Regions from separate parts of the Pantoea sp. XAF26B01_ASV70 genome, predicted to be linked through region 1. Evidence: predicted binding sites of a transcription regulator. Region 1 holds the regulator's gene; each other region holds the start of a gene.
The links. The regulator Fur, encoded in region 1, represses iron uptake genes when iron is present. The targets are predictions, from matches to a motif close to ATAATAATGAGAACNACTATCAA.

Region 1 (10,958 bases):
TAGTATCATGCTGGCCGCGGCGTTTGCTGCCTTCTTTACGGGTATTACCGAACCGCTGGAGTTCTCCTTCATGTTCGTGGCACCCGTGCTTTATCTGATCCACGCCGTCCTGACCGGTATTTCTGTCTTCATCGCTGCCAGCATGCACTGGATTGCCGGATTTGGTTTCAGCGCCGGGCTGGTGGATATGGTGCTGTCGACCCGTAATCCGCTGGCGACACACTGGTACATGCTGATCCCGCAGGGTCTGGTCTTCTTCGTTATCTATTATGTTGTGTTCCGCTTTACCATCAAAAAATTCAACCTGATGACGCCGGGCCGCGAGCTGGCGGTTGATGGTGATGAAACTGATGGTTATGACGTTAATGTTGATAAAACGGATAGCGGTGAAAGTGCCACAGAGTCACTGGCGCGCCGCTACATTGGGGCGATTGGTGGTTCAGCTAACTTAACCAGCATCGATGCCTGTATCACCCGTTTGCGTCTTAACGTGAATGACTCGGCGCAGGTGAATGAGGCGGTTGCTAAGCGTCTTGGCGCGTCCGGCGTAATCCGTCTTAACAAACAGAGCGTGCAGATCATCGTGGGTACCCAGGCAGAAAGCATCGCCTCGGCCATGAAAAAAGTGCTGACCAAAGGTCCGGTCGCTGCAGCGGCTACCAGCAGTGCGCCGGCCGAGCCGGACGTTAAACCGCAGGCGGTGCTGAACAGTGAGAAGCAGGTCATCGCCACGCTGCTGGCGCCGGTCAGCGGTGAAGTCGTGGCGCTGGATGATGTGCCGGATGAAGCCTTTGCGAGCAAAGCGGTGGGTGACGGTCTGGCGATCAAGCCCAGCGACAAATGGGTAGTGGCACCGATTGCCGGTACGCTGGTGAAAATCTTTAACACCAATCATGCCTTCTGTCTGGAAACCGACAATGGCGTGGAGATTGTGGTGCACATGGGGCTGGATACCGTGGCGCTGGAAGGTAAAGGCTTTACCCGTCTGGTTGAAGAGGGGGCCAGCGTGGTCGCCGGTCAGCGAGTACTGGAGATGGACCTTGAATTCCTTAACGCCAATGCCCGCTCAATGGTGAGTCCGGTCGTGGTCAGCAACAGCGACGATTTCGCCGGTCTGACTTTACTGGCACAGGGTCAGGTAATAGCAGGGGAAACCCCGCTGTATGAAGTGAAAGGCTAATCCCCGCAACAGAACCCCACAGGCAGGAAGCGATTCCTGCCTTTTTTGTTTTAAAGGCTTAACAAACGGTTGTTTCCCTCAGACGCTTTGTGGATCATACTCCGTTACTTCGTGGTACAAATCACCCGTTATTCGTATTGAGGATTTTTGAGATGAGTGAGGCTGAAGCCCGCCCAACTAACTTTATTCGTCAGATCATTGACGAAGATTTGGCGAGCGGTAAGCACAGCAGCGTGCATACCCGTTTTCCGCCGGAGCCCAATGGCTATCTGCATATTGGTCATGCGAAATCGATCTGTCTGAATTTTGGCATCGCCCAGGATTATCAGGGGCAATGCAACCTGCGTTTCGACGATACCAATCCGGTTAAAGAGGATATGGAATTCGTTGAATCCATCAAGCGTGACGTTCAGTGGCTGGGTTTTGAGTGGAGCGGTGAGGTCTGTTACTCATCAAACTATTTCGATCAGCTCTACAACTATGCCATCGAGCTGATTTCCAAAGGACTGGCCTACGTTGATGAACTGAGTCCGGATGAGATTCGTGAATATCGCGGCACCCTGAAAGAGCCGGGTAAAAACAGCCCTTATCGCGATCGCAGCGTGGAAGAGAATCTGGCGCTGTTTGAGAAGATGCGAAACGGTGAGTTTGCCGAAGGCACCGCCTGTCTGCGCGCCAAAATCGACATGGCCTCTAATTTCATCGTGATGCGCGATCCGGTGCTTTACCGCATCAAGTTCGCGGAACACCACCAGACCGGCAATAAGTGGTGCATCTACCCGATGTATGACTTTACCCACTGCATCTCCGATGCGCTGGAAGGCATTACGCACTCGCTCTGTACGCTGGAGTTCCAGGACAACCGCCGTCTCTATGACTGGGTGCTGGACAACATCACTATTCCGGTTCATCCGCGTCAGTATGAATTCTCGCGCCTGAATCTGGAGTATGCGGTGATGTCGAAACGTAAACTCACTCAGCTGGTGACCGAGAAGCACGTAGAAGGGTGGGACGATCCGCGCATGCTGACCGTTTCAGGTCTGCGTCGTCGTGGTTACACCGCCGCTTCTATCCGTGAGTTCTGTCGTCGTATTGGCGTGACCAAGCAGGATAACATCGTGGAGATGGCTTCGCTGGAGTCCTGTATCCGCGATGATCTCAACGAGAATGCGCCCCGCGCCATGGCGGTTTTAGATCCGCTTAAAGTGGTGATCGAAAACCTGCCAGCAGGCCATAGCGAAATCGTCACCATGCCAAATCATCCGGGTAAACCGGAGATGGGCACGCGTGAAGTGCCGTTCAGCCGCGAGATCTGGATCGATCGCGCGGATTTCCGTGAAGAGGCGAACAAACAATATAAGCGTCTGGTGCTGGGCAAAGAAGTCCGCCTGCGTAACGCCTATGTGATTCGTGCTGAGCGGGTCGCCAAAGATGAAGCGGGCAACATTACCTGCATCTACTGCACCAGCGATGTTGATACGCTGAGCAAAGATCCAGCCGATGGCCGCAAAGTCAAAGGCGTGATTCACTGGGTTTCTGCGGATCACGCGCAGCCAGCTGAGTTCCGTCTGTATGATCGTCTGTTCAGTGTGCCAAACCCGGCTGCTGCAGAGGATTTCCTGGCGGTCATTAATCCTGAGTCACTGACCATCAAAAACGGCTTTGTTGAACCCAGCCTGCGCGATGTGGAACCGACAACACCGTTTCAGTTTGAACGTGAAGGTTATTTCTGCGCCGACAGCGTTTACTCGAAACCGACGCAACTGGTGTTTAACCGCACCGTCGGTCTTCGTGATACCTGGACCAAAACGGGCGAATAAATTTTTTGGGGCTGACCTCATAAAATGACAAAAGGGCGATTTATCGCCCTTTTTTATTGCCCCGATTTTTACCATCGCCGACGTTTATTCTGCACTAACCACAACCGGTTCAATACCGACTTGTGGGAGTAATCTGAGTTTAAAAAAATTAATCAATTTCAGGATGTGAATTGTCAGCTTTCAGGTAGGCTATCCGCTCTCAGAGGTTGCAAAGCGGGTTACAGAAGGAAAAAAAATGACAGTTCTCGCCCAGGAAGCCAAACACAGTGTCGTCGTTTTACATCAGCTCATTGAACGTATTTTTAATCAGCCAGCCGGATCTGATGACAGTTTCCAGCTGCTGATGTCCTATTTTCATCCTGAATTTCGCATGGTGACCCCAAAGGGCAAAGAGTACAATCTGAACGAGGTCGAGGATCTTTTCCAGCAGTTACAAGGGCAGCGGGAAGGGATGCGCATTGCCACCTGTGAACATGTCATTCTCTCTCATCATGAAAAAGAGATCGTCGTACAGTATCGCGAAATGCAGATGATGAACGGCAATAACCAGAGCCGCATTTCGCTGGCCATTCTGGATTGCAGCAGCTCCATTCCACGCTGGCGCTATCTGCAGGAGACGCTGGTCGCCTGAGGTGAGGGCAGAAAACAGACGAAAAAAAACCGGTGAATTCACCGGTTTTTTTATTTCAGGCCGCGCCAGCGTTACTGGTCGTGCAGCGTTTCGTCTTCACGGCAATCGCCCAGCGTACAGTGTCCATAGAGATAGAGGCTGTGGTTGGTCAGCTTGATGCCATGGCGGGTCGCGATTTCACGCTGACGCGTTTCAATCGATTCGTCGCTGAACTCGATAACCTTGCCGCAATCCAGGCAGATCAGGTGATCGTGGTGATGCTGCTGCGTCAGTTCGAAGACAGACTTGCCGCCTTCAAAGTTGTGACGAGTCACAATACCGGCATCATCAAACTGGTTCAGAACACGGTAAACGGTCGCCAGGCCAATCTCTTCGCCAATGTCGATCAGGCGTTTATACAAATCTTCCGCACTGACGTGATGGCACTCAGGTTCCTGAAGCACTTCCAGAATTTTCAGTCTGGGCAGCGTTACTTTCAGGCCAGCCTTCTTTAATGCGGTGTTGTTGTCAGTCATGCGGATTTTGTCCTGTTACTAATATTCACTTTTGTGGCTTATCGCCTTGAATGTCGATCTGTGCTCATTCTCATTTGCGTCTCATTATAGAACTGAAGCGATGAAATGAAAACCAGAGGGCGTGTCTGAATCATCATGGGCTATTGGGGATTCGTCACCGGGCCGGGGAAGATTCTGACAGAGGTCTGTTAGCACATCACTTAGTCTTGCCGCCTGAGAAAATAAGCGGAAGATCGATGCGGGTATTCTACAGATTAAACGGAGAAAGTTAAAAAAATGTGGCTATTATTTCTATAGGCATTTTCATTGCCTCAATGTGAGCTGGCGCTCACATTGAGTCGGGCAGGATCAGGCTTCGATGATCTCTTTCAGCTGCAGTTCATCAAAAATCTGCTTAACCCACTGCTCCACACGCTGGCTGGTCAGCTCAGGCTGGCGATCTTCGTCAATGGCCAGGCCCAGGAAGTGGGTATCATCGGCCAGGCCTTTCGAGGCTTCGAAGTGATAGCCTTCAGTTGGCCAGTGTCCGACAATCACGGCACCGTGCGGTTCGATAATGTCGCGAATCGTGCCCATGGCATCACAGAAATACTCTGCGTAATCTTCCTGGTCGCCACAGCCAAACAGCGCAACCAGCTTGCCGTTAAAATCGATCTCTTCCAGCGTCGGGAAAAAGTCATCCCAGTCGCACTGCGCTTCGCCGTAGTACCAGGTCGGAATACCCAGCAGCAGGATATCAAACGCTTCCAGATCTTCTTTTGTGCTTTTTGCGATGTCATGGACTTCTGCAACATCTGTACCCAGCTGTTTCTGGATCATTTTTGCAATGTTTTCGGTATTGCCGGTATCGCTGCCGAAGAAGATGCCTACGAGTGCCATGAGTAAAATAACCTCTTAAATCCTGATGATGAGATGTGTGCCGCAGCACATTTCAGCGAATAATAGCAGACGAGAGAAAACCGGTGAACGGTTAAAGCCCCGACATTTGCCTCTGCGTGCGATTTGCCCGCATTAATCCAGTTTGAGCTGTGCCAGTAGCATCTGTTCAATCAGTTCGCTACGGCTGAGATTGCGCTGTTCTGCCAGCGTATTGAGTGCATCGACGGCGTCACTGTTCATTTTCAGTTCGACACGACGAAGCCCGCGTCCTTTGTCACGTTTCAGTTGATTGCGCTTGTTAATGCGCAGCTGTTCATCACGCGAAAGCGGACTGGTTTTGGGTCGACCGGGGCGGCGCTCATCAGCAAAGAGATCGAGCGTCGTGCGGTCAGTCTGTTCTTTTGCCATGGCTTAGTAAAACTGAATGGGGGCGGGCGCCAGACACTCACCGCGCAGATTATAAATTATTGGCCATTGCCGCAGCAAAACTGACCCGCGGCAAAATTTTAGCGCGCCATCATACTTCACGCTTACGCCGGACGCCAATCCTAAACCTTTGCCGCCATCTATTTGCTTTTAAAGCGCAAAAAAGCGACGGACACTGCGCAAAACGGCATCGGGTTTCTCTGCATGAACCCAGTGTCCTGCGCCACCGATCACATGCGCCTGAGCGGCCGGGAACTGCTGCAGCAACGCATCGCGATAGCTGTTATCCAGGTAGCTGGAGTCGCCGCCGCGAATAAACAGCGCCGGGTGATTCCAGGCGGGAACCGGCTGCCAGCCAGAGATCGTGGTGTAGTTATCCCACAGCACCGGAACGTTGAAGCGCCACTCCCCCTCCTGGAAGGATTTCAGCAGGAACTGGATCACCCCTTCTTCCTCGATCAGCGTTCGCATGACCTTCGCCGCCTCGCTGCGGGATGAGACGCCCGCATCGGTGACGGCACGAATGCCGGCAAATATCTGGTCATGACGGCGCGTCTGGTAATCCACCGGGGCGATATCGATCATCACCAGGCGCTCAATGCGTTCCGGCACCAGCGCGCTCATGGTCATGGCGATTTTACCGCCCATCGAGTGTCCGATCACCGCGACGCGATCAATGCCATGTGCATCCAGTGTTTCGACCATATCCTGCGCCATTACAGCGTAGTTCATCTCGTCAGATCGTGGTGAAAGTCCGTGGTTGCGGACATCTACCTGCAGCAACGGACCGGCATCTTTCAGCCCGCGCGCCAGCACGCCAAGGTTATCGAGACTGCCAAACAGACCGTGAATAAGCAGGATGGGCAGAGAATCAGCAGGGGATTGTTCAGTTTGCAGACGGGCGTTCAAAATCATAGCAAAGTTCTTAAGTTTGAGACCTGAGCTTAGGTTATCATGGTTTCACCTTTTCAGGCGCGCCGGTTCCGGCGGCATTAGGACATATTCTGACTTTTGCCCGTAAACCGTTTGATTGCTAACAACCCGCCTGACTTTAACTTTATAATCCTGATGTTAGAACCCACACACCCTTTGAATTGCCTGACTATACTCAGAGCTTTTCAGGAAACAGGTGGTTCTGTCATGAGAAAGAACCGTACGGAATAAGATGAAAACGATCGAAGTTGACGAAGAGCTCTACCGTTATATTGCCAGCCACACGCAACACATTGGTGAAAGCGCATCCGACATTCTGCGTCGTATGCTGAAGTTCACGGCCGGTCAGACTGCACCCGCTTCGCCTGCACAGCCAGCCTCAAAAGATGCAGCGAAAGAGTCCCAGCCTGCGTCTGTGGGTTCGCGCCCGCAGGATCGTGTCCGCGCGGTGCGCGAGCTGCTGCTTTCCGATGAATATGCGGAGCAGAAGCGGGCGGTGAATCGCTTTATGCTTATCTTGTCAACGCTCTATCGTCTTGATACCGCAGCCTTTGCTGAAGCTACTGCATCTCTGCAGGGCCGCACCCGCGTCTATTTTGCAGGTGATGAGCATACGCTGTTGCAGAATGGCACCCATACTAAGCCGAAGCATGTGCCCGGCACGCCGTACTGGGTGATCACCAACACCAATACTGGTCGTAAATGCAGCATGATCGAACACATCATGCTCTCGATGCAGTTCCCTGCGGAACTGACCGAGAAAGTTTGCGGCACCATTTAAAACTTAAGCGTCAGGGAGCAGCGCCAATGGCCAATCACCCACGTGCCGGGCAACCCGCCCAGCAGAGCGATTTGATTAACGTTGCACAATTAACGTCACAATATTATGTCCTGCAGCCCGATGTGGCGAACCCGGAACATGCGGTGAAATTTGGCACTTCCGGCCATCGCGGCAGTGCAGGGCGTCAAAGCTTCAACGAGATGCACATTCTGGCGATCGCGCAGGCGATTGCCGAAGAGCGTAAAAAGAATGGTATCACCGGGCCTTGCTACGTCGGTAAAGACACCCATGCGCTGTCTGAACCCGCCATCCTGTCTGTTCTGGAAGTGCTGGCGGCAAACGGCGTTGATGTGATCGTGCAGCAGGATAATGGCTATACGCCGACCCCTGCGATCTCGAATGCGATTCTTGAGCACAACAAAGCGGGTGGCGCGCTGGCTGACGGCATCGTGATTACGCCGTCGCATAACCCACCGGAAGATGGCGGCATCAAGTACAACCCACCTAACGGCGGACCTGCTGATACCAACGTCACCAAAGTGGTTGAAGATCGTGCCAATCAGCTGATCAAAGATGGCCTGAAAGAGGTGAAACGTCTGCCGCTGGAGCAGGCGATGGCCAGCGGTCATGTGGTCGAGAAAGATCTGATCCAGCCTTATGTTGAAGGTCTGGCAGAGATTATCGACTTCCCGGCGATTCAGAAAGCAGGCCTGAAGCTGGGTGTGGATCCACTGGGTGGTTCCGGTATTGCTTACTGGCAGCGTATTGCTGAGCACTACAAGCTGGATCTGACGCTGGTGAATGACGCGGTCGATCAGACCTTCCGCTTTATGCATCTGGATAAAGATGGCGTGGTCCGCATGGACTGCTCGTCTGAAAGCGCAATGGCAGGCCTGCTGGCTTACCGTGACAAGTTCGATCTGGCGTTCGGCAACGATCCCGATTATGACCGTCACGGCATTGTGACCCCGGCGGGTCTGATGAATCCAAACCACTATCTGGCGGTGGCGATCAACTATCTGTTCCAGCACCGCCCACAGTGGGGTCAGGATGTTGCCGTGGGTAAAACCCTGGTCTCCAGCGCCATGATTGACCGTGTGGTCAACGACATTGGTCGCAAGCTGGTGGAAGTGCCGGTGGGTTTCAAATGGTTTGTTGATGGTCTGTATGACGGCAGCCTCGGTTTCGGTGGCGAAGAGAGCGCAGGCGCTTCATTCCTGCGTTTCGACGGTACGCCGTGGTCTACGGACAAAGATGGCATCATCATGTGTCTGCTGGCCGCTGAAATTACTGCCGTAACCGGTAAAAATCCGCAGCAGCACTATGACGAACTGGCAGCGCGCTTTGGCGCACCAAGCTACAACCGTCTGCAGGCATCAGCCACCTCAGCGCAGAAAGCCGCGCTGTCGAAGCTGTCACCGGAGATGGTCAGCGCTGATACGCTGGCGGGTGATCCTATCACCGCTCGTCTGACTGCCGCGCCAGGTAATGGTGCATCTATCGGCGGTCTGAAAGTGATGACGGAGAATGGCTGGTTTGCTGCCCGTCCTTCAGGCACCGAAGACGCTTACAAAATCTACTGTGAAAGCTTCCTGGGCGCTGAACACCGCGCGCAGATTGAGAAAGAAGCCGTTGAGATTGTCAGCGAAGTGCTGAAAAACGCCTGATTAGTCGGGCAGATAAAGAGGCGCATCGCGCGCCTCAGAGCTGCTGACAAACTCACATCAGGGTAAATCTGACCGCAACGGATTTATTTAACGCGCAGGGAACAGGGTCAGAAGAGGAAAGCGTCCCACGCCATGGATGGCGTGGGCCGAGCGTGTCATGGATGACGGCTTTTGCGTCTTTCCGATCTGACCCTGTTTCCTGAGCAAGCTCGGTCTCACAGCGAACCGGGCCAGAATTTGTTGACAGTCTCAGGCGCCTCTGGCGCCTTTTTTTATGGCATAAAGCGATAGCCGATCCCGGTTTCCGTCAGCAGATGAGCCGGTTGTGTCGGATTGGCTTCCAGCTTCTGGCGCAGATGTCCCATATAGATGCGCAGATAGTGGCTGTGCTCAACCGCATTGGGTCCCCAGACCTGGCTCAGCAACTGCCGCTGTGTCAGCACCTTACCGGCATTGTTAAGCAGAATACTCAACAGACGAAATTCAATCGGGGTAAGGTGAATCTCACTGCTGCCGCGCTGTACCCGTCGTGCGGCGAAATCGACGCTGACGTCGGCAAACGTCACTCTGGCATCCGGCTGCTGGCCACTATGACGACGCAGCGCAACCCGGACGCGCGCCAGCAGTTCGCCAATGCCAAAGGGTTTGGTCAGATAGTCATCTGCTCCCGCATCCAGTGCGGCGATCTTATCCTGCTCATCGCTGCGCGCTGACAGCACAATCACCGGTATGGCGCTCCACTGGCGCAGGTCACGAATGAAATCGGTGCCATCTCCATCCGGCAGACCCAGATCCAGGATCACTAAGTCCGGCTTGCGGGTCGCCGCTTCAATCAGTCCGCGTTGCAGTGTATCGGCATCAAACACCTTAAGGGCTTCATTTTCCAGCGCCAGCCGGACAAAGCGCCGGATCTCTTTTTCATCTTCAACGATCAAAACCGTGGTCACGCAATACCTGCCTTAAGTGGGGACCGAAGCGCTACTTTATCAACATTTTATGCTGGCGTCCGCGACCATAATCTGTCGGCCCTTTCAACGCTAACGCAACCAGGCGGTAACCTTTTTGTAACTTAATTACAGGTTAATTCTTAAACAGCAAAAATAGCGGTAAATAAGTGGTCAGATGAGTAGTAAAATTACACAACCTGGCGTAAAGTTGAACACAGATCACATTCACACTATTTCACTTACCGGGAGGAGAAACCATGTATCGGGCTTATCCACGTTATAAAATTATTGCGCGACGTACGCTGGTGGTTCTTCTCGGCGTACTGGCGCTTCCTGTTATGCTGTTTCGACAGGATCGGGCACGTTTCTACAGCTATCTGCACCGCGTCTGGTGTAAGACCAGCGCCAAGCCGGTCTGGCTGGCGCAGGCTGAAGCGAGTGGTAGCGCGTTCTGGTGATTTCCCCTGCCGCAAAACAGGCCTGGTCAACTGACCGGGCTTTTTTTTGCATTTTTTCTGAGAATAAGCGATCCGGAATCCCGTTTTAACCCTTTATTCCTGACCATTTTACGCTACACTTAAACCTCTACAAGATTTCGGAGGTTGTACAAGTATGAGCAAAAAAATCCCCGTTGGAATCAGTGCATGCCTGCTCGGCGACCGCGTCAGATTTGATGGTGGGCATAAGCGTCTTACTTTTGCGACCGACGATCTCACCCCATTTGTCCGTTTTGAGCCCATCTGCCCTGAGATGGCGATTGGTCTGCCAACGCCGCGCCCGGCATTGCGTCTGGTGAAGCAGGGCGATGATGAGCTGCATCTCTGCTTCAGCAAAGATGGCGGAGAAGAGGTTACGACGCAGATGCGTGACTGGTCTGCTGAGCGGGTAAAATCGCTGCATCACCTCTGTGGCTATATCCTCTGCGCCAAATCACCCAGTTGTGGCATGGAGCGGGTGCGGGTCTATGAGCCCGATAACAACAATAACCGCAAAGCAGGCACCGGTATTTTTACTGAATTCCTGCAGCGCGAGATGCCCTGGCTGCCGCTGGAAGAAGATGGTCGTCTGCACGATCCCGCCCTGCGTGAGAACTTTATCGGTCGTGTCTGCGCGCTGCATGAATTTAATCAGATGTGGGAAAACGGCCTGACCCGGCAGGGGCTGATCGCCTTCCACAGC
Region 2 (10,958 bases), 690 kb from region 1:
ATGGCAAAATTGCGGATATCCAGCGAGCCACTGTGCCAGAAACGCAGATGATCGTAGATGTCAGGATTGAGTAGCGATAAACCAGAGGTTAACCCCTCCAGCACCGCGCCCAGCGCCACGCCTGCCAGCGTCAGACGCACCGGATTAACGCGGCCACCGCCCAGCGCACCGGTCAGCGCCACCAGCAGGGAGGCCAGCAGTGCGCCCGTAAAGGCAAAGCCAAGCCAGTCCGCGGGGGAGTCAGCGCCAGACAGGGCGATGCCCAGCACTACCGCAAAGCCTGCACCGGCGTTGATACCGAGAATGCCGGGATCGGCCAGCGGATTGCGCGTCAGGCTCTGCATCAGCGCGCCCGCCAGACCTAAACTGATCCCGGCCAGCAGACCCGCCAGGGTGCGCGGCAGTCGGGCATCGCGCACGATGACACAATCGACGCGGTTACAGCCGCTGAATAAGGCCTGCGTGACATCATGAAAGGGGATAGATTTGGCACCCAGCATCAGGCTGAGCGCGAGAAGCAACAACAGCAGCATCCCTGAACCTGCTATTGCACGAAGTTGACGCATAACGTTTAAACCTTCACCGATTCATTGAGATCGCAGCACGAGTCATTATGATAATGATACTTGTTATCGTTATTAGTGATTTTTTGTATGTTACCATGACTCCCGGACTCAATGATGAGGAAAATGGGTGCAAAAAAGCGACGTTATGAACAAACCCTCCCACTTTATCGATCTCAGCCTGCTGAGAACCCACCCCGCCTTTCGCGCCATTTTTATCGCCCGCTTTATCTCCATCGTCGCCCTCGGCATGCTGGCGGTGGCGGTACCGGTTCAGATTCAGCAGCTAACGCAGTCGCCGCTGCTGGTGGGGCTGGCGGTGACGCTGGCCGGTGCCGGCATGTTTATCGGCCTGCTGACCGGCGGCGTGCTGGCGGATCGCTATGAGCGCCGACGTCTGATCCTGTTTGCCCGATCCACCTGTGGCCTGGGCTTTGTCGCCTTATGCATCAATGCCCTGCTCCCTTCGCCGTCGGTGATCGCCGTCTTTGTGCTGGGACTGTGGGATGGTTTTTTCGGCGCGATAGGCGTCACCGCGCTGCTGGCGGCGACGCCGGCGCTGGTCGGGCGTGAAAACCTGATGAAAGCAGGTGCGATTACCATGCTGACGGTGCGCTTTGGCGCGATTCTCTCCCCCGCCATTGCCGGACTGGTCATCGCGCAGGGCGGTGTGGCGTGGAACTACGGACTGGCGGCGTTCGGCACGTTGCTGACGGTGCTAACCCTGCTGCGGTTGCCGCGGCTGGCGCCACCGCCGCAGCCGCGTGAGCATCCGCTAAAAGCACTGGTCAGCGGCGTGCAATTCCTGTTTGCCAGCCCGATCGTTGGCATGGCGGCGCTGGTCGGCGCGCTGGTGACGTTAGCCAGCGCGGTGCGCGTGCTCTATCCGGCGCTGGCGCCACACTGGCAGGTCGGTGTGACGGAGTTAGGGCTGATGTATGCCGCCGTTCCGCTGGGTGCTGCCACAGGTGCCCTCACCAGCGGACGGCTGGCACAGTCACCGCAGCCGGGCCGCCTGATTCTGGCGAGTGCTATTGCTGCTTTCGTCGCGCTGGCTCTGTTCAGCCTGATGCCGTGGTTCAGCGCGAGTCTGGTCTGCCTCGCGGCCTTTGGCTATTTCAGTGCCATCAACAGCCTGGTGCAGTACGCGCTGATCCAGACGCTGACGCCTGATGCGCTGCTCGGCAGGATCAACAGCCTCTGGACAGCGCAGAATGTCACCGGCGATGCGATAGGTGCAGCGATGATTGGCGCGATGGGTTCGCTGCTGTTGCCGCAGCAGGCGGCCAGCCTGTCTGGTCTGGCAGCCACCGTGCTGGGCATCGTCATGTGGCTGCTGATGGCGCGTCTGCGTCGCTATCAACCGCCTGCACCGGCGGAAACGGGATCATGATTTAACGAACAGCGTCTCCAGCCGCGTCAGCAAATTGCTGGCGCTGTAGTAGTCGAGCCGGAAGCTATCCAGCCCCAGCGCATAGACCGCTTTTGCGCGCACAGCTGGGGTCTGCGCCAGGAAAGGGTTGCTCATCACCTGTGCGGCGGTGGGCTCTTCGGCGGCAAACAGCAGATATGATTGACCATTAAGGCCTGCCGCCAGATTTTCTCCTGACAGTTGCAGGATATCTTTACGCTGTCCCATGCTGTGACCAGACTGAAGAGTGGCCGGCGGCGTCGCCAGAGTGAAGCCCAGTTGCTGCAGTAATTTCCCCTGCGCCGACGCATCCGTCCACAGATTGACTGCCCGGCCATCCCCGTTCCACACCATCGCTGATACCGGCTGCGGCGGCAGGGTCAGCTTCGCTTTCAGAGCCTTTTCTCGCGCATCAAACTCAGCTTTCCGGGCGGCAGCTTCCGCTTCATGCCCGGTCACCTCACCCAGCAACGTCACCAGTTGCTGCCAGCTTTTATCGTCGTAATTCACCACCAGCACCGGCGCAATCGCCGCGAGCTGATCGACCAGTTTGATCGCCGAATCATTCCCTGTGGCGCTGACCACAATCAGGTCTGGCGCTTCAGCAGCAATCGCTTCTGCACTGGGCTCACCAATGTAGAGACGTTTTACGCCGCGCTGTTTGGCCACTTCGCCCCACTGACGGAAGAATCCCTGCTTATCAGCCAGCCGACTGCCGGGTGCGGTTGCGCCACTGGCGATGACCGGCGCATCAATGGCCAGCAGCGAGCCTGTCAGGGTAACGCTGGTCGAAACGATACGCATCGGTGCCTGGGTCAGCGTGATATTGCCTGTTGCCCCGGCGACAGTACGCGGCCAGCCGGTCTGGGCAGCAGCGGTAACGCTGAACAGGCTGATGCTCAGGAAAAACAGCGCTATCGCCGATGTGACACCATGTTTACTCATAGATTTTCGTCCACTTTTACCCGGAAAAAGAGAGAGACCATTTGTGCTGATTTAACCGGCCATGCCAGCTGAATCGCCGCGTAATTATTGACACTTTCGGCTAATCAACGTAGGTTACTGGCCCACAATACAAATGATAATCATTATTAGTTATCTTATCATTTATAGGTGGGAATTATGGTGGAATCGCTGGCGTTTGAACATCCCTTGTTGCAGGATTTCCCGGCACTCTGCCGTGGCTTTCTGTTTACCTCTCCCTGGCAAAGCCTGACCACACAGGGCTGTTTTACTACCCTTACCGCGCCGGTGAGGCAGGGTGAGCAGCTGACAGGGGAGTTTCAGCAGCAACTACAGCACCATTTTGCTTCAGCCAGAAAACAGGGCATTGCCCATCCCATTCTGGTGGGTGCAATCCCCTTCGACGTGGATCAGCCCGCTGCGCTGTTTATCCCTGAGTCGTATCAGACCTTTAACCGTGACGATCTCAACGCCAGTGCCTCTCTGGCTGAGGCTGAACTGCCGCAGGTGCGTCGCCGCACGGCGGTGCCGGACCATGACATTTTCATCGACATGGTTGCGCAGGCGGTGGCGGCTACGCAGCGCGGCGATCTGGATAAAGTGGTGTTGTCGCGGCTGATGGATATCGTGGCGGAACAACCGGTTGATACGGCCGCCCTGATGCAGCGCATCGTGGCGCAGAACCCTAACAGCTATCACTTCCATCTGCCGCTGCCCGATGGTGGCGCGCTGGTTGGCGCCAGCCCGGAACTGATGATTCGTAAGCAGGGCCGCCAGTTCAGCTCCTGTCCGCTGGCCGGTTCAGCGCCGCGTCATCGCGATCCGCAGCGTGACCAGGCCTCTGGCGACAGCCTGATGCACTCAGCAAAAGATCGTCATGAGCATAAGCTGGTCACGGATGCGATGCGCGCGACGCTGCAACCGCGCAGCCGCCTGCTGTCGGTCCCCGAGACACCCTCACTGCTGACCACTGCAACATTGTGGCATCTCGCTACGCAGATTCAGGGTGACGTGCTGGACGATCGCGAAAATGCGCTGTCACTGGCCTGTCTGCTGCATCCGACACCGGCCCTCAGCGGCTTCCCGCATCAGCGTGCTCAGACGCTGATTCAGCGACTGGAGCCATTCGAACGTCAGCTGTTTGGCGGCATCGTCGGCTGGTGTGACGATCAGGGCAATGGCGAATGGGTCGTCACCATTCGCTGCGGTACGGTGAATGGCCCGCGGGTGCGGCTGTTTGCGGGCGCAGGCATCGTAGCGGACTCACAACCTGAATCAGAATGGCGTGAAACCGGCGTCAAACTCGACACCATGCTTCGCGCTTTTGGACTGCAATAAAGGAACCTGTATGACGATTTCCTACAGCCGCTGGCCGGACGATCTGGCTGCACGTTACCGTGAAAAAGGCTACTGGCTCGATCTGCCGATGACCGACATCCTGGAACGTCATCGCGACAGCGAGAGCGTAGCGGTGATTGATGGCGAACGACAATTTACCTATCGCCAGCTGGCGGCGCTGAGTGACAACCTGGCCGCGGCATTGCAGCGTCGCGGCCTGAAGTCAGGCGATACGGCGCTGGTGCAGCTCGGCAACGTGGCGGAATTTTACCTGACGCTGTTTGCCCTGTTCAAAATCGGCGTTGCCCCGGTTAACGCCTTGTTCAGCCATCAGCGCACCGAACTGGCCGCCTATGCCAGTCAGATCTCGCCGAGCCTGTTAATTGCCGATCGCAGCCACGCACTGTTCGCCGATGATGTGTTTATTACGCAACTTCGCCGCGATCAGCCTTCACTCCAACAGGTGATCCTGCGTAATGACGCTCAGACGGAAAACAGCCTCGACGCCCTGCTGGCTGAACCCGCGGGCAACTTCATCGCAACCCCGACCGCAGGCGATGAAGTCGCCTTTTTCCAGCTGTCAGGTGGCAGTACCGGTACACCGAAACTGATCCCACGTACCCATAATGATTACTACTACAGCATCCGTGAGAGTGACGTTATCTGCGATGTTACCGCCGACACCCGCTACCTGATCGCCCTGCCCGCCGCGCATAACTTCCCGATGAGTTCGCCGGGCGCGCTGGGCGTTTTTTACGCGGGCGGACAGGTGATCTTAGCCGCCGATCCCAGCGCAACACTCTGCTTCCCGCTGATTGAAAAGCATCAGGTCACCGATACCGGCCTGGTTCCGCCCGCCGCCAGTCTCTGGCTGCAGGCGATTCAGGAATGGGGCAGCAATGCTGCGCTGGCCTCGCTGCAACGCATTCAGGTCGGTGGCGCAAAGCTGGGCGAAACGCTGGCCGCGCGCATCCAGAACGAGATCGGCTGCACCCTGCAGCAGGTATTTGGTATGGCGGAAGGTCTGGTGAACTACACCCGACTGGATGACGATGAGCAGACCATTCTCACCACGCAGGGACGCCCGATCTCCCCGGATGACGAGGTGTGGGTCGCCGACGATCAGGGTAATCCATTGCCAGCAGGCTCCATCGGTCGCCTGATGACGCGTGGTCCTTATACCTTCCGCGGCTACTACAACAGCCCGGAACATAACGCCGCCAGCTTCGATGACCAGGGCTTTTACTGCTCTGGCGATCTGATTGAGATCACGCCCTCTGGCAACATCATCGTGCAGGGCCGGGAGAAAGATCAGATCAACCGGGGCGGCGAAAAGATCGCAGCCGAAGAGATCGAAAACCTGCTGCAGCGCCATGCGGATGTGATCCACGCTGCGCTGGTCTCCATGAGCGACGAGCTGATGGGCGAAAAGAGCTGTGCCTTTATCGTCACCCGTCAGCCGGTTAAACCGGTGGCGCTGCGTCGTCACCTGCGTGAACTTGGCGTGGCAGAATTTAAGCTGCCCGACCGTATTACCTGCGTAGATGCCCTGCCGCTGACCGCGGTCGGAAAGGTGGACAAAAAACGTCTGCGCCAACAACTTGCCGATCAACAAGCGCAAGCCTGATCTGTCCGGAGATTTTCAATGGCTATTCCACAACTGACCTCTTATCCGCTGCCAGCCGCCACCGAGTTGCCCAACAACAAAGTGAAATGGATGCTGGAGCCGGGCCGTGCCGCCCTGCTGATCCACGATATGCAGCGCTATTTTCTCAACTTCTGGGGCGAAGATAGCCCGCTGGTTGAGCAGGTAGTCGACAATATTGTCCGCCTGCGTCGCTACTGCAAAGCGCAGGGCATTCCGGTGTTTTACACCGCTCAGCCAAATGCGCAGAGCGATGAAGATCGGGCGCTGCTCAACGACATGTGGGGACCGGGCCTGAATAAACATCCCGATCAGCAGAAGATCGTGGATGCGCTGGCACCGGATGAGGACGATCATGTCCTGACCAAATGGCGCTACAGTGCATTTCACCGCTCGCCGCTGGAGTCGATCCTGCAGGAGATGGGTCGCGATCAGCTGATTATCACCGGCGTCTATGCCCATATTGGCTGCCTGACCACCGCCACCGATGCGTTTATGCGCAATATTCAGCCGTTTATGGTGGCCGATGCGCTGGCTGACTTCAGCCGTGAGGAACATATGATGGCGCTGACCTACACCGCGGGCCGTAGCGGAAAAGTGGTGATGACCGCCGATCTGATGCCTGTGCCACTCAGCAAAGATGATTTGCGCGCGTTGATCCTGCCGCTGCTGGAAGATGATGAGGTGCCGGAAGATGATGAAAACCTGATTGATTACGGTCTGGACTCAGTACGCGTGATGGCGCTGGCGGCACGCTGGCGTCAGGTACATCGTGATATCGATTTCGTCAGCCTGGCGAAAAATCCGAGCATTGATGGCTGGTGGGCGCTGCTGACGCGGGAGCCGGCGAAATGAGCCACACATTCGACTTCAGCGGTAAAATCGTCTGGGTAACCGGTGCCGGCCAGGGTATCGGCTATCATACTGCGTTAGCCTTTCATCAGGCTGGCGCACAGGTCGAGGCCTTTGATCAACGTTTTAAGGGCCATGATTACCCGTTTCCCTGCCACACGATGGATGTAGCCGATCCGGCTCAGGTCAAAACGATCTGCCAGCGCGTATTGGCCGTGCAACCGCGCATTGATGTGCTGGTCAACGCAGCCGGTATCTTACGGATTGGTGCCACCGATGAGCTGTCGTTTGCCGACTGGCAGGCGTGTCTTAACGTCAATGCGGGCGGCGCGTTTAATCTGTTCCAGCAAACATTGCCACGCTTTCGCGAACAGCGCGCCGGTGCCATCGTCACTGTCGCGTCTAATTCGGCTCATGCCCCGCGTATTGGCATGTCCGCTTATGGTGCTTCAAAAGCGGCGCTGCGCAGTCTCTGTCAGACCGTGGGTCTGGAGATGGCGCCCTATGGCGTGCGCTGCAACATCGTTTCACCCGGTTCCACCGACACCGATATGCAGCGCAGCCTGTGGCACACACCGACGGGTGAGCAGGAGATGATTGCCGGCTTCCCGGATCAGTTCAAGCTGGGTATCCCGCTGGGCAAGATCGCGCAGCCGCAGGAAATTGCGGCCACCGTATTGTTTCTCGCGTCGGATCTTGCCAGCCATGTGACGCTGCAGGATATTGTGGTTGATGGTGGCGCAACCCTGGGAGCCTGATGATGACAGCGATCTGGAAGCGATCCATTGATCTTCCCGCCCTGAATGCGCTGGGTGAGAACTCTCTGGTGGCCCATCTGGGTATCGTTTTTACCCTGATAGGTGATGATTATCTGGAAGCGACGATGCCGGTCGATGCCCGTACGCAACAGCCGTTCGGGCTGCTGCATGGCGGTGCGTCCGTGGTGCTGGCGGAGTCGATGGGCTCAATTGCCGGATATCTGGCGGTTGAGGAAGGCAGCAGCGTGGTTGGCGTAGAAGTGAATGCCAGCCATCATCGTGCGGTTTCTGCCGGTCTGGTGCGGGGAATTTGCCGTCCACTGCATCTGGGTAAACGCAGTCAGAGCTGGCAGATTGAGATTCGGAACGGTCGGGATCAGCTGTGCTGCAGTGCGCGACTGAGTGTGGCGGTGATGAGCTAGCTGCAGAAAGAACAATGCCCCCTTTCAGGCCTGAAAGGGGGCATTGCATATCACGCTGTAGCAGGCGATCGGTTAACGCTGATAGATAATTTCAACGCCTTCGTCGTCTTCATCATCCCAGTCGTCATCCCACTCTTCATCTTCCACTTCAACCGTGTTTTCAATGGTTTCTTTGTGGTAATCGTCCCACATGAACTCCACTTTCTCCGGCTGCTTCTCTTCAAGCTCCGCTTCTTTCGGATTAGCGTTGATGAAGCTCATCACGTCCCAGCAGAGTTCGTTGACACCGGTACGGCTTGCGGCAGAAATCAGGTAATACTTATCTTCCCAGCCCAGTGCTTCAGCCACCGCTTTAGCCCGTGACTGCGCTTCTTCTTCACTGATCAGATCAATTTTGTTGAAGACCAGCCAGCGTGGCTTGTTGAACAGCTTCTCGCTGTACTTTTCCAGCTCGCCGAGAATGATGCGGGCATTTTCAACCGGATCGCTTTCATCGATAGGGTCGATGTCGATCAGGTGCAGCAACACGCGGCAGCGCTCAAGGTGCTTCAGGAAGCGAATGCCGAGGCCTGCGCCATCGGCTGCGCCTTCAATCAGGCCAGGGATATCGGCCACGACGAAGCTCTGCTCGCTGTCCATACGAACCACGCCCAGGCTCGGCACCAGCGTGGTAAACGGATAGTCCGCCACTTTTGGCTTCGCTGCCGATACGGCACGGATAAAGGTCGATTTACCGGCATTCGGTAAGCCCAGCATCCCGACATCTGCCAGCAGCATCAGCTCCAGCTGCAGATCGCGCTTTTCACCTGGGGTACCCATGGTTTTCTGGCGCGGACTGCGGTTTACAGATGATTTAAAGCGGGTGTTACCCAGACCATGCCAGCCGCCTTTGCCGACCATCAGTTTCTGGCCGTGACGCGTCATGTCGCCCAGTGTCTCGCCGGTACCCTGATCGATAACCCGGGTGCCGACCGGCACTTTAACTTCGATATCTTTACCGCGTTTGCCAGTACAGTCGCGGCTCTGGCCGTTCTGCCCACGCTCGGCGCGGAAAGATTTTTCGAAACGATAATCGATAAGGGTGTTGAGGTTTTCATCAGCGATCAGATAAACGTCACCGCCGTCACCGCCATCACCCCCATCAGGGCCGCCTCTCGGGATATATTTTTCGCGGCGGAAGCTTACGCAACCATTACCGCCATCACCGGCGACGACCAAAATTGTCGCTTCATCTACAAACTTCATTTTCTATCTCCGTCACACAATCGCCTGCAGCACTCTGCAGACGGGTCCGCCAGGGTCTTCTGCGCTGACCAGCGGCGGATAAATCAGGATTGGCTTTCGCCAGTGCGTACATAAAGTGTACAGCAAACTTTTGTGATGCGTCGCTTTTACCGCAACAGACCGCAGAATGTAAAAAGCCCCGCAGGAGCTGCGGGGCCTTCAATTCGTGCGTTCAGACGTTAAACGTCTGCGTCACGACAACCTTACTCAGCAACGATGCTGATGTATTTACGGTTGTTCGGACCTTTAACTTCGAACTGTACTTTACCGTCTGCGGTAGCAAACAGGGTGTGGTCACGACCACAACCTACATTGGTACCGGCGTGGAATTTGGTGCCACGCTGACGAACGATGATGCTACCTGCCAGAACAGATTCGCCACCGAAACGTTTTACACCCAGACGTTTTGCATTGGAGTCACGACCATTTCGAGTCGAACCACCAGCCTTTTTATGTGCCATTTGTCAGATCTCCTCTTATGCCGTGATACCAGTGATTTTCACATCAGTGAACCACTGGCGATGGCCTGCTTGCTTACGGTAGTGCTTACGACGACGAAACTTAACGATCTTAATTTTCTCGCCACGACCGTGAGCAACAACTTCTGCCTTGATCATTCCGCCTGAAACCAGTGGCGCGCCGATTTTCACGTCTTCGCCATTAGCAATCATCAGAACCTGGTCAAACTCAATCGTTTCACCGGTTGCGATGTCCAGCTTTTCCAGGCGAACGGTCTGACCTTCGCTTACTCGGTGTTGTTTACCACCACTTTGGAAAACCGCGTACATATAAAACTCCGCTTCTGCGCTTGCCTTTTAGTTCATCAGGCGGCGCGCTAAATATTCACAATAGGGCGCGAATTCTACGCAAAACTCCAGAAGAAGACAAGAGCACTTTGCACACTCTTGCAGAAAAAAAACACAGGCTGAATGCAACCGTTTCTCAGGCAGAAAATTCAAGTACAATCAGTAACAGATTACCTGAACGCTGGCTGGGTAAAAGCACTTACCATGGCAGAGATAACGAGTCATAGCTGAAAAGACGAATGAACTTAGAACAGATTAATGAATTAACCGCACAGGATATGGCTGCCGTTAACCAGACCATCCTCGACCAGCTGAATTCAGATGTCTCGCTCATCAACCAGTTGGGCTACTACATCATCAGTGGTGGGGGCAAGCGTATCCGTCCCATGATTGCCGTGCTATCCGCACGTGCCATGGGCTACAAGGGCGATCTGCACGTGACCAATGCGGCGCTGATCGAATTTATCCACACCGCCACGCTGCTGCATGACGATGTCGTGGATGAATCCGATATGCGTCGTGGCAAAGCGACCGCGAACGCGGCGTTTGGCAATGCGGCAAGCGTGCTGGTCGGTGATTTTATTTACACCCGCGCCTTCCAGATGATGACCAGCATGGGTTCGCTGCGTATCCTGGCGCTGATGTCAGAAGCGGTAAACGTGATTGCTGAGGGCGAAGTCCTGCAGCTGATGAACGTCAACGATCCCGACATCACCGAAGAGAGCTACATGCGCGTGATTTACAGCAAGACCGCGCGTCTGTTTGAAGCGGCCTCGCAGGCCTCGGCGATACTGGCTGAAGCCACACCTGAAGAGGAAAAAGCGCTACAGGATTATGGACGCTATCTGGGCACCGCTTTCCAATTAATTGACGACTTACTGGATTACAGTGCTGATGGCGAGACGCTGGGCAAAAA
Region 3 (10,958 bases), 680 kb from region 1:
AGCTCGCCGACATAGGGCGCCCAGGCGCGGCGCGCATCCTGACCGGGCTGCTGCGTCTGTTCCGCCAGGAACAGGGTTGCGTGTCCGGTGAAGCGGGCACTGCGCGCTGTTGCCAGCAGGCGCACTGAACTGGCGTAGTTGGCTTCAATGGTGGTAAACAGTGCCTCCATTCCTTCACCGGCCTGCTGCCGTTGCGCAGCGATAAACTGCTCGCGCTCACGATTAACCTCTTCCAGCACCGCCGGATCCAGCACGTTTTCACCGCGCCGTTCATCCCAGTTCTGCGTCTCCGGCGGCCAGGTATCCAGCAGTCCGAGGAAGGCAACGGTTTCACCTTCGGCCTCCAGCCGCGCGGCGATACCCTGCGCCAGCGTGCCGCCCAGCGAGTAGCCCAGGAAATAGTAAGGCCCCTGTGGCTGCTGCTGACGCACCGTCGCCAGATGCGCCTCACACACCGCGTCAAGTTGCTGCGCCTGGTTCAGCGGGCTGGTGATGTCGGGTGACTGAATGCCGAGTAGCGACCAGCGTGCATCCAGATAGCGCTGCAACACGCTGAACTGCCAGGCAAAACCGGAGGCGGGATGGAAGCAAAACAGCGTCGGGCCAGTGCCGCGTCGCAAGGGTAATACCGCTTCAAATCCGGCACGAGCCACATCCGCGGGCTCGCTGCTGAGCAGTGTCGCCAGCTTTTCTACCGTGGATGCCACCATGATCTGGCCCACTGACACCGGCTGATTCAGCGTCCGGCGCAGCTGTGCTGCCAGCCGCATCGCCAGCAGCGAGTGACCGCCCAGCGAGAAGAAATCATCCTGGGCGCTCACCGGTTCGCACTCCAGCAGCCTGGCAAACGCCTGTGCCAGTGTCGTTTCGAGTCCGGGATGCGGCGCGCGACCAGCCAGCGCTGCCTGCGTTTGCGGCAGCGGCAGCGCTTTGCGATCCAGTTTACCGTTGCTGCTGAGCGGTAACGCCGCCAACTGAACAATCGCCACCGGCACCATATGCGCCGGTAACTGTGAGGCCAGAGTCTGACGCATTGCGTCGGTATCGATCGGGCCATCAGCCACCACATAGCCGACCAGCTGGCGGGCATCGCCCTGCTGATCGCTGCTGCTCCCCAGCACCACCGCATGTGTGACGGCCTGCTCAATGCCAGGTAGCGCAGCCATGGCGTGGTCGATCTCGTTCAGCTCGATACGCTGCCCGCGAATTTTTAGCTGATCGTCGCTGCGGCCCAGATACTCCACCGCACCATCCGGCAGCCAGCGCGCCACATCACCAGTGCGGTACATCCGGGAGCCGTGACCCCACGGATCGGCGACAAACCGGCTGGCAGTGAGGTCGGGACGATCAAGATAGCCATGCGCCAGCTGCACGCCGGTCAGATAGAGATCGCCAGCCACGCCCGGTGGCACCGGCTGCAGACGCGCATCCAGAATCCGTAAGCCGGTGTTCCAGACCGGGAAGCCAATCGGCACGCTGGCCCCTTCGACGGCCGCCAGCTCCGGGCCAAAGGCCGGATAGTAGCTGACATCAACCGCTGCTTCGGTCGGGCCATAAAGATTATGCAAGGGCACACGGGTCAGCGCCTGCCACTGGCGCGATAACTCTGCGGGCAGCGCTTCGCCGCTACAGAAAACCCGGCGCAGGGTGGCGCAGCGCGCTATCGCGTCACCTTCCTGCAACGAAGCGACAAAAGCAGCCAGCATCGACGGAACAAAATGGGTGGTGGTCACGCGGTAGCGGGCAAACAGCTGCTGCAGCGCGTCCGGGTCGCGATGAGCATCGGGCGGAGCCATCACCAGCCGTGCGCCGACGATGAGCGGCCAGAAGAACTCCCATACCGAAACATCAAAGCTGCTCGGGGTTTTCTGCAACACCACATCATCGCTGCCGAGCGGATAGCGATCCTGCATCCATAACAGACGGTTGACGATCGCCTCATGACTGACCAGCACCCCTTTTGGCCGACCGGTCGAGCCGGAGGTATAGATGATGTATGCGCCATCCTGTGGACGCGGGGCCTGCATCAGCACGCTATCCACGGGTGTTAACAGCGCGTCGTAAAACAGCGGCGCGACGGGTGAGAGTGCCGCCAGCCGCTCGGCCAGTTCACGACAGGTGATCAGCGTTTTCGGCGCGGCATCTTCCAGCATCATCTGTAACCGATCGTCCGGGTAGCCGGTATCAAGCGGCAGCCAGGTTGCCCCCACGCTGACGATCGCCTGCAGCGCCAGCGATAAAAAGACCGAACGCGGCAGCGCTACGGCGACGATATCACCCGGCGTCACTCCCTGCGCAATCAACTGCTGCCCCAGCGCGGCGACTTGCTGCTGCATCTGTTGATAGTTAAGCTGATGCCCCTCATCTGCCAGTGCCGGAGCGCGCGGCGAACGCTGTGCCTGCCGAAGCAGCAGGCTGCTCAGGGTTTCTGCAGGCAGCATTACGGCAGTCTGGTTGATCGCCGCGAGCTGCTGATGCTCTTCCGGCATCAGCATGTCCAGCTCGCCACAGGCACTGGCTGGCCGGACGGCAAGCTGCTGAAGCAGCAGGCCAAAGCGGCTGGCGTGTTGCTTTAGCGTTGTGTCGTTATAGCGCTGTGCATTAGCCAGTAACTCCAGTGTCAGGTCGCCCTGTTCGCTGAGGTAGATAGCAATCTCCAGATCGCGTACCGGTCCTGACGCCAGCTGATGGGTTACGCCTTTGATGCCAGCGAAATCGAGCTGGTAATCAAACATCTTCAGGTTGATTACCGGCCCATAGAGCGGATCGCTGTCGCCGGAGCGACCCAGATCGCGCTGCACCTGTTCAGCGTCGTAACGCTGATGGCGACGCATTTTTTTGACTTCGTCCGCCAGACGCCCGGCCAGTGCCGTCAGCGGCTGTGCCGGATCGTAATGCACCGCCATTGGCAGCACGTTAATCACCGGACCGGTGGCGCAGAGCGCGGCCGAGCCGATGCGGCGCATAAAGATGAAACCGGCGGCGAACGCATGCTGGCCGGTGAGGCGCGCCAGCCATAACGCCACCAGCGCAAAGGCGGTATCCGCGGCACTGAGGTTGTGCTGCCCGGTGTGCGTCAGCAAAGCCTGAAACGTGTCGCGATCCACGGCAAACGTGTGGCGCAGCAGGTCGGTGCTGGCGCTCTGACCGGCCAGCGGCAGAGCGGACAACGAGGCGGGCGCAGGTAGCTGCGCGCCTTTCTCCAGCCAGTGCTGGCGATCGCGCTGCCAGCCCGAAGATTGCTGATAGCGCTGATATTCATCAACGACGTCGCTGAACGGCACAAACGGGCTTGGCTCCGGCGTGTCGCCGCGCTGCCAGGCGCTGTAGAGATTGGCGATACGGCGGGTCAGGGCGGTGAAACTAAAACCATCGACCACCAGATGATGGTATCGCTGATACCAGTACCAGTGATCCTCATCCAGCCGAAACAGGCTGTGATGGTAGAGCGGCGCGCCGCTCAGCACCCGCAGATCGCCGGTCATATCCTGCTGCATCAGCGCACGTGCTGCGGCCTCCGGATCGGCGGCGTCGCGCAGATCGACCACCTCAGGCTCGCGGAAAGCCTGGGGTTCAGGCCACTGTAGCGGTTCACCCTCCAGCTCGCCAAAGGCCATATTCAGTGTGTCCGCTTCCTGCATGCCAGCAATTATGGCCCGTGACAGCAACGCGCTGTTCAGCGCACCGCGCAGTTCGACAAAATGCGCCACGGCGTAAGCATTGGAATAGGGCGATAGCTGGTCAGCGATCCAGATTCCGGGCTGAGCGGCCACCAGCGGCAGCGTTTTTTGTTCTGTCTGCGGGTTGAGGGTGATCTCAGACATTTTCGCCTCTGTCCTGCGTCATAACTGGACGGATATCGTGCCAGTTTTCATTCAGCCAGCTCAGACAGTCAGCCTGTGGCCCGGGGCCAAACACCGGCTGCCATCCTGCCGGAACCGCACAAAAGGCGGGCCATAAACTGTACTGCTGCTGATCGTTCTTCAGCACCTGACAATCCTGTTGCGGATCGTCGAAAGGGTTAAGTTGTTGCATGTCGGTCTCCTGTCCGCAGTCACCGGGCGCGCTAACGCCGCTGTCCTGCATAGATATCTTTCAGTGGCGCGCAGAAGGCGGAATATAAGCGGGTTAGGGCTATTGCCACATGGCTTTAAGGCCTGCCAGCAGTCCGCCGCGCCAGCACAGCGCATCGTGACCGCCTTCGACCGGGTGATAGCTGACCTGATGTCCGGCAGCGTTCAGATCGCGCTGAAACTGCTGGTTTGCTGCCAGAATCAACCGTTCGCGTCGTCCCGCTTCCAGGTAGAAGCGGCGAGGGGGTGCCTGCAGTAAGCCCTGTTGTAACTGCTGTGGCAGCCAGCCATTGGGATCGCCGCGCGCGGGCCACCAGAACGAACCGGAGAGGCTGATCGCTCCAGCAAAGGTTTCCGGCCAGGTCAGGGTGGCGTAAGCGGCAGAAAGGCCGCCAAAACTTTGTCCCGCTACCAGCGTGCTGTCGGCACGAAACGGCGCCCAGCGCTGAACCTGCGGCAACAGCTCGTGCTGAATCGCCAGCCAGAAGTCAGGGTTACAGGTCAGCTCACGCGTGCGGTGTTCGCGGTCGATGATGTCGATCATGACATAGACCGCAGGGGGCAGTTCGCCTGCCTCTGTCAGTTGCTGAAGCGGGCCGGCAACCGGCATGTTCTGTGCCCAGAACTGACCATCCAGCAGCAGTACCAGCGGACGATCGCCTGCACTGGCGTCTCCGGTAACAGAGATCCAGATCTGACGCTGGTTCCCCAGCCGTTCGCTGCGCCACCAATAGTGTTGCAGCGGAATATCGGCGGCACGGCCCTCATCAACCGCACGCCACACCTGCTGATCCGGCGCGTGTGGCAGGTGCAGTGGCGAGACCCTCATTCCGCGTCCACCCGCCCAGCTTCGCAGAGGATTCAGCGGGTCGCTTTGCGCCTGCGGGAATTTCTGACTCCACCACTGGCGCACTGCCTGCATATCGGCCTGCCCGGTAAAAGTCTCTTCCTGACTATCAGGAATCAGGCAGTAGCTGCCGCGCCAGTCAGCGGGCAGGGCGGTTTGCCACCACCAGACATCGGTATCGGGAACAGGCGTTAAGGAGGAGGGGACCGCTGAATGATGATGATCGGTTACGCCGGTAATATTGATCCAGACGCGCCGGGTATCGGAGTGCTGCGTGTCACCCTGGGGATCGCGCCAGAAAAAGGTGACCTGACAGGTTCCCTTTTCGCCAGCTTCAACCAGAGGAATGCCCCGTTGCTGCTGCTGTTGCCACCAGCGTTCACTGCCGGTTTCTTCACTTAACCACGTCATACGCGCCATCTTTCGATCACCCTTGATTAGGGTCATACATGTTATGAATAATAGTATTGATAATTATTTGCATTTGCAATAGGGTGTTTCCGCCCGACAGGGAGCGCGCGCATCCTCTCTGCCGCACCGGCTTTCAGACTGATGCAAAGCGGTTCTGACGCTGGCCCGGCGACAAGGGGAAAACGTTGCAGGCAAGGTTATTACTTTTTTACCGGCACGCCGGCAGTGGCATCCTCGCCGGCACTCCAGGAACAGAAAAATGAAAAAGTTATCCCGGCTTTCGTTAGCCATTATGATTGAACTGGGTTTCACCGCCTCTCTCATTTCTGCCGGTGCCGTGGCTGCTGAAGCCACCCACGAACCGGTTATCGACAGCAGCCCCTCCGATACCCTCCACGACGACACCATGATGGTGACCGCCGCCGAGCAGACGTTGCAGGCACCTGGCGTGTCGACCATCACCGCCGACGAAATAAAAAAACATCCACCCGCACGCGATGTCGCCGAAATTATTCGCACCATGCCTGGCGTCAATCTGACCGGTAACTCCACCAGCGGCCAGCGCGGAAACAATCGCCAGATCGATATCCGCGGCATGGGGCCGGAAAATACCCTGATTCTGATCGATGGATTGCCGGTGACCAGCCGCAACGCGGTTCGGCTTGGCTGGCGTGGCGAGCGTGATACGCGCGGCGACACTAACTGGGTGCCGCCAGAGATCATTGAGCGCATTGAGGTAATCCGCGGTCCGGCAGCGGCTCGTTACGGTAACGGTGCAGCGGGCGGCGTGGTGAACATCATCACCAAAAAAGAGATGGATAATCAGTGGCACGGCTCATGGAGCGCCTATTACAACGTGCCGGAACACAAGGAGGAGGGCGCGACCCGTCGCACCAACTTCAGCCTTGAAGGGCCACTGGGCGAGGATGTCAGTTTCCGGCTCTATGGCGGTCTGGCAAAAACGCAGGCTGATGCTTACGACATTAATGAAGGGCACGCCGCAGACCGCACCGGCAGTTACGCCGGATCGTACCCGGCGGGCCGGGAAGGCTCGATCAACAAAGATATTCATGGCCTGCTGCGCTGGGCATTTGCGCCGATGCAGACGCTGGAAGTGGGGGCCGGTTACAGTCGTCAGGGCAACCTCTATGCCGGGGACACGCAGAACACCAATACCAACGCCCTGGTGAAAAGCAAATATGGTGACGAGACCAACCGGCTCTATCGGCAGAACTTTTCTGTTAAGTGGACCGGTGCCTGGGATAATGGCATCAGCACCAATACCTACGCGCAATATGAGAACACCCGCAACGCGCGTCTGAATGAGGGGCTGGCGGGCGGCACCGAAGGCATCTTCGCCAACAGCAACTTCAATACCATCCAGCTGGATGATGTGTTGTTGCACAGTGAGATCAGTGTGCCGTTTGAATGGCTGGTGAACCAGACCGCGACTTTCGGGACGGAATGGAATCAGCAGCGGATGAAGGATCCTTCATCGACGACTCAGGCCGCCAGCTACGGGTCGATTCCCGGTATCGCTACGACCGGCCGCACACCCTATTCACAGGCGGAAATCTTCTCGCTGTTTGCCGAAGACAATATTGAGCTGACCGATAGCACCATGCTGACGCCGGGCCTGCGCTTCGATCACCATTCGATTGTCGGCGATAACTGGAGTCCGTCGCTCAACCTGTCACAGGGATTAGGCGATGAGTTCACCCTGAAAATGGGTATTGCGCGCGCCTATAAAGCCCCGAGCCTCTATCAGACCAACCCGAACTATCTGCTCTACAGCAATGGTCAGGGCTGCGCCGCCAGTGCCGGTGCCTGTTATCTGATGGGTAATGACGATCTGAAAGCGGAAAACAGCATCAATAAAGAGATTGGGGTCGAATGGAAGCGCGACGGCTACCAGGCGGGCCTGACCTGGTTCCGCAACGACTACCGTAACAAGATCGAGGCTGGCACGGCGCCAACCGGCACCGCATCTAACGGCAAAACCGACATCTACAAATGGGAAAATGTGCCCAAAGCGGTCGTCGAGGGGCTGGAAGGCACGGTCAATGTCCCGTTCTCCGACAGCGTAACGTGGAACAATAACTTCACTTACATGCTGCAGAGTAAGAATAAAGAGACCGGCGATCGTCTGTCGATTATTCCGGAATATACGCTCAATTCGACGCTGAGCTGGCAGGCGATGCAGGACCTCTCCCTGCAAACGACCCTGACCTGGTACGGTAAACAGGTACCGAAGAAATATGACTATAAAGGTAACGCCGTCACCGGTAGCGCCACCGATCAGGTGAGCCCCTATTCGGTTGTGGGCATGAGCGGCACCTATGACGTTAATAAATATGCCAGCGTCACCGTGGGTATCGACAACCTGTTCGACAAGCGCCATTTCCGGCAGGGCAACGCGCAGACCACCGGCAATGCCACCACCGGAGCGTGGCTCTATGGCGCAGGGGCCAATACCTTTAACGAGTCGGGCCGCACCTGGTATATGAGCGTGAATACCCGCTTCTGATGGACGGGCAATAAAAAGCGCAGCGGTTGATCTGACCGCTGCGCTTTTTTTATGACTGAATAATCAGTTGTTCTGATTGATATCGCGGTAGAGACGGCTCTCAAATCGCACCAGCGGAATACGGCGGGTACGCTGATCTTCCGGCGGGACCGCATAACCGGAAAGGAACTGCACGAATGCCACCCGCGCACCACTGGAGGTGGTGATAAAGCCCGCCAGGTTATAGACGCCCTGCAGTGAGCCGGTTTTCGCCGAGACTTTGCCATCCAGCCCCGCCTCATGCAGCCCGCCGCGATACTGCAGCGTGCCGTCGTAACCTGCCAGCGGCAGCATCGAAATATAATCCAGCGTGTTGTCATTCTTCGCAATGAACTGCAATACCTGCATCATGGTTTGCGGCGAAATCAGGTCATGGCGGGAGAGACCTGAACCATCCACCTGAATGCTATTACCCATGTCGACATTGGCTTTGGCTTTCAGGATGCGGCGAACGGCATCCTGTCCGGCGCGGAACGTGCCGGGCACATTGAAGTAGTGATGACCAATGGTGCGAAACACCGTGTCGGCAATCATGTTGTCTGACTTCTTCAACATGGTGTGCAGCAGCGTATGCAGCGGCGCGGACTGGGTCGATGCCAGCACGGTACCCGGTTCGGTAACCTGCGTCTGTCGCACCAGATGCCCGCTGTAGTCAATCTCAGATGACCGCAGTTCCGCCTTGAGGATTTCGCCAGCCCAGGCCGCGCCATCCTGTACCGCAAATGCCAGCGGCAGCGGTTCCGCGCGCTGGCGCATACAACCCGTGAGGGTGTAGCGGTTCAGCTCGCCCGGCACCACATCCAGCTCGCAATATTGCCCTTCGCCGCTGTTGCGGCCAATGGTGCGCACCTGGCTGTACATATGCGCCGGATAATAGGAGGCGATACGTACAAAGGCATTCTCACCCGGCGTATTAGCACTGTAGAGCGACACCGAGAAGCAGTTTTTATCAACGATTGCCGCACCCGGCGGAGCACTGAAGCACTGGGTCATATCGTTCCACGGCCAGCCCGGCGCCATATCGTGACTGGCAAAAACGGAGGTGTCGATAACCAGATTGCCTTTGATATGGTTAATGCCCTGCTTCTTTATCGCCGCCACCATGTTGCGCAGATCCTGACGGCTTAAGGTGGGATCACCGCCGAAACGTGCAACTAAATCGCCGTTCAGGGTGCCATCGATAATGGCGCCGCGAGTCTCAAAAGTGGTCTGAAAACGGAAGTCGCCACCCAGTTCCAGCAATGCTGCCAGCGCCGTCACCACTTTCATGGTACTGGCGGGCAGGGCCATCTGTTTTCCGTGATAATCAATAATCGGTGTTGATGCGCCTACTTTTTGTACCATCAGCGCCAGATTGGCGCCGTCTGGCAGGTACTGCATGTATTCATCAACTGGCGCTGCGTGTGCCTGCAGCATAAATGCGCAGCTTAATCCGGTAACAAGTCGTGAAAATCGCATAATCTCGCGGTAACTGGCAGGTGAGGGCGTCAATACTACGTCGCTGGACGGTGCAAAGTAAACGATGACCCGCAGGGAACTCTGGGGTAAAATACGTATCAAATTGCAAAACTCTTTTCTGGCCTGGAAGCATCTCCGGGTCAGGATTCTTTTATTTGCAAAAACGGGCTAATGCGCCGCAGAACGCTTTTTTCTGCAGTCACCGGTCAGGATGACATCGTTAAACAGGAAAGATGGCGAGGAGCTTAAATGAATCAGATTCCGATGACGTTAAGAGGCGCTGAAAGATTGCGCGAAGAGCTGAACGAGCTGAAAACCGTGAAGCGCCCGCGCATTATCGCCTCTATCGCTGATGCACGCGAACATGGCGATTTAAAAGAGAACGCGGAATATCACGCTGCGCGTGAAGAGCAGGGTTTTTGCGAAGGCCGTATTCAGGAGATTGAAGCCAAACTCTCCAATGCGCAGGTTATCGACGTCACTCAGATGCCGAAAACCGGACGCGTGATTTTCGGTGCAACCGTTACCGTGCTGAACGTCGAAACCGACGAAGAAGCCACGTATCGCATTGTGGGCGATGACGAAGCGGACTTTAAGCAAAATCTGATTTCGGTCAATTCGCCGATGGCGCGTGGCCTGGTGGGTAAAGAGGCCGATGACGTGGCTATTGTGAAAACCCCGGGCGGCGACGTTGAGTATGAAATCCTGAAGGTGGAATACCTTTAAGATGTTGCTACGCTTTGAAAAGCGTTAAAGCACAATGTAAAGAAAGGAAAAAGGCCGCATTGCGGCCTTTTATCTGAGGTAAGAGCATGTCACTTTCTTTGCCCACTTAGCGTGGCAGAGAAATTTTGCTCTCTTTAGAGGGGCGATACAGCACCAGCGTTTTGCCGATCACCTGTACGTTGCTGGCACCGGTCTCACGCACGATAGCCTCAACGATCAGCTGTTTCGTTTCACGATCTTCCGAGGCAATTTTTACCTTGATCAGTTCGTGATGCGACAGAGCCTGCTCGATTTCGGCCAGCACGCCTTCAGTCAGGCCATTGCCACCCAGCATAACCACTGGCTTGAGCGGATGGGCGAGGCCCTTGAGGTGCTGTTTTTGTTTGGTACTTAGATTCATCGTAGTTTTTTACTTACTCAGGGATTGAAAACGGTTCATTCTACCGCCATCTCGGGTATATCACCAAATCGACGCAACCCATTGCGTGCAGGTTTATCGCTACGATGACGATTTAGTTGGAAATATTATGACGGGTAAAAAGCGTTCGGCCAGCTCCGGCCGCTGGCTTCAGGAACACTTTAGCGATAAATATGTGCTCCAGGCGCATAAAAAAGGGTTGCGTTCGCGCGCCTGGTTTAAACTTGATGAAATACAACAGGGTGACAAGCTTTTCAAACCCGGCATGACCGTGGTAGATCTGGGTGCTGCACCCGGAGGCTGGTCGCAATATGTGGTACAGCAAATTGGGAACAAAGGGCGAGTCATTGCCTGTGATATCCTGCCAATGGATCCGATAGTCGGTGTCGATTTCCTTCAGGGCGATTTTCGTGAAGAATCGGTGGTCAATGCGCTGCTTGAACGCGTTGGCGATCAAAA

Region 2: ACX8ZY_RS17720 (isochorismate synthase) is a predicted target of Fur. The motif match lies at 3,047-3,069, and genes of this name have one in related genera.
Region 3: fes (enterochelin esterase) is a predicted target of Fur. The motif match lies at 5,382-5,404, and genes of this name have one in related genera.

What each region holds. Positions count from the first base shown of each region.
Region 1 covers NZ_CM137251.1:3,053,833-3,064,790, reverse strand. Annotated here, with positions in the region: gene nagE (N-acetylglucosamine-specific PTS transporter subunit IIBC) at 1-1,180, shown strand, start outside; gene glnS (glutamine--tRNA ligase) at 1,333-3,000, shown strand; gene ACX8ZY_RS14420 (hypothetical protein) at 3,236-3,631, shown strand; gene fur (ferric iron uptake transcriptional regulator) at 3,703-4,146, opposite strand; gene fldA (flavodoxin FldA) at 4,495-5,025, opposite strand; gene ybfE (LexA regulated protein) at 5,158-5,433, opposite strand; gene ybfF (esterase) at 5,602-6,366, opposite strand; gene seqA (replication initiation negative regulator SeqA) at 6,617-7,165, shown strand; gene pgm (phosphoglucomutase (alpha-D-glucose-1,6-bisphosphate-dependent)) at 7,192-8,832, shown strand; gene kdpE (two-component system response regulator KdpE) at 9,105-9,779, opposite strand; gene ACX8ZY_RS14380 (DUF2517 family protein) at 10,037-10,237, shown strand; gene ACX8ZY_RS14375 (YbgA family protein) at 10,392-10,958, shown strand, end outside.
Region 2 covers NZ_CM137251.1:3,745,911-3,756,868, forward strand. Annotated here, with positions in the region: gene fepD (Fe(3+)-siderophore ABC transporter permease) at 1-566, opposite strand, end outside; gene entS (enterobactin transporter EntS) at 712-1,956, shown strand; gene fepB (Fe2+-enterobactin ABC transporter substrate-binding protein) at 1,951-2,919, opposite strand; gene ACX8ZY_RS17720 (isochorismate synthase) at 3,097-4,275, shown strand; gene ACX8ZY_RS17725 ((2,3-dihydroxybenzoyl)adenylate synthase) at 4,286-5,902, shown strand; gene ACX8ZY_RS17730 (isochorismatase family protein) at 5,921-6,775, shown strand; gene dhbA (2,3-dihydro-2,3-dihydroxybenzoate dehydrogenase) at 6,772-7,530, shown strand; gene ACX8ZY_RS17740 (hotdog fold thioesterase) at 7,533-7,952, shown strand; gene cgtA (Obg family GTPase CgtA) at 8,025-9,197, opposite strand; gene rpmA (50S ribosomal protein L27) at 9,440-9,697, opposite strand; gene rplU (50S ribosomal protein L21) at 9,713-10,024, opposite strand; gene ispB (octaprenyl diphosphate synthase) at 10,282-10,958, shown strand, end outside.
Region 3 covers NZ_CM137251.1:3,732,615-3,743,572, reverse strand. Annotated here, with positions in the region: gene ACX8ZY_RS17690 (enterobactin synthase subunit F) at 1-3,824, opposite strand, end outside; gene ACX8ZY_RS17685 (MbtH family protein) at 3,817-4,035, opposite strand; gene fes (enterochelin esterase) at 4,135-5,340, opposite strand; gene ACX8ZY_RS17675 (TonB-dependent siderophore receptor) at 5,591-7,858, shown strand; gene dacB (serine-type D-Ala-D-Ala carboxypeptidase) at 7,922-9,355, opposite strand; gene greA (transcription elongation factor GreA) at 9,605-10,081, shown strand; gene yhbY (ribosome assembly RNA-binding protein YhbY) at 10,188-10,481, opposite strand; gene rlmE (23S rRNA (uridine(2552)-2'-O)-methyltransferase RlmE) at 10,609-10,958, shown strand, end outside.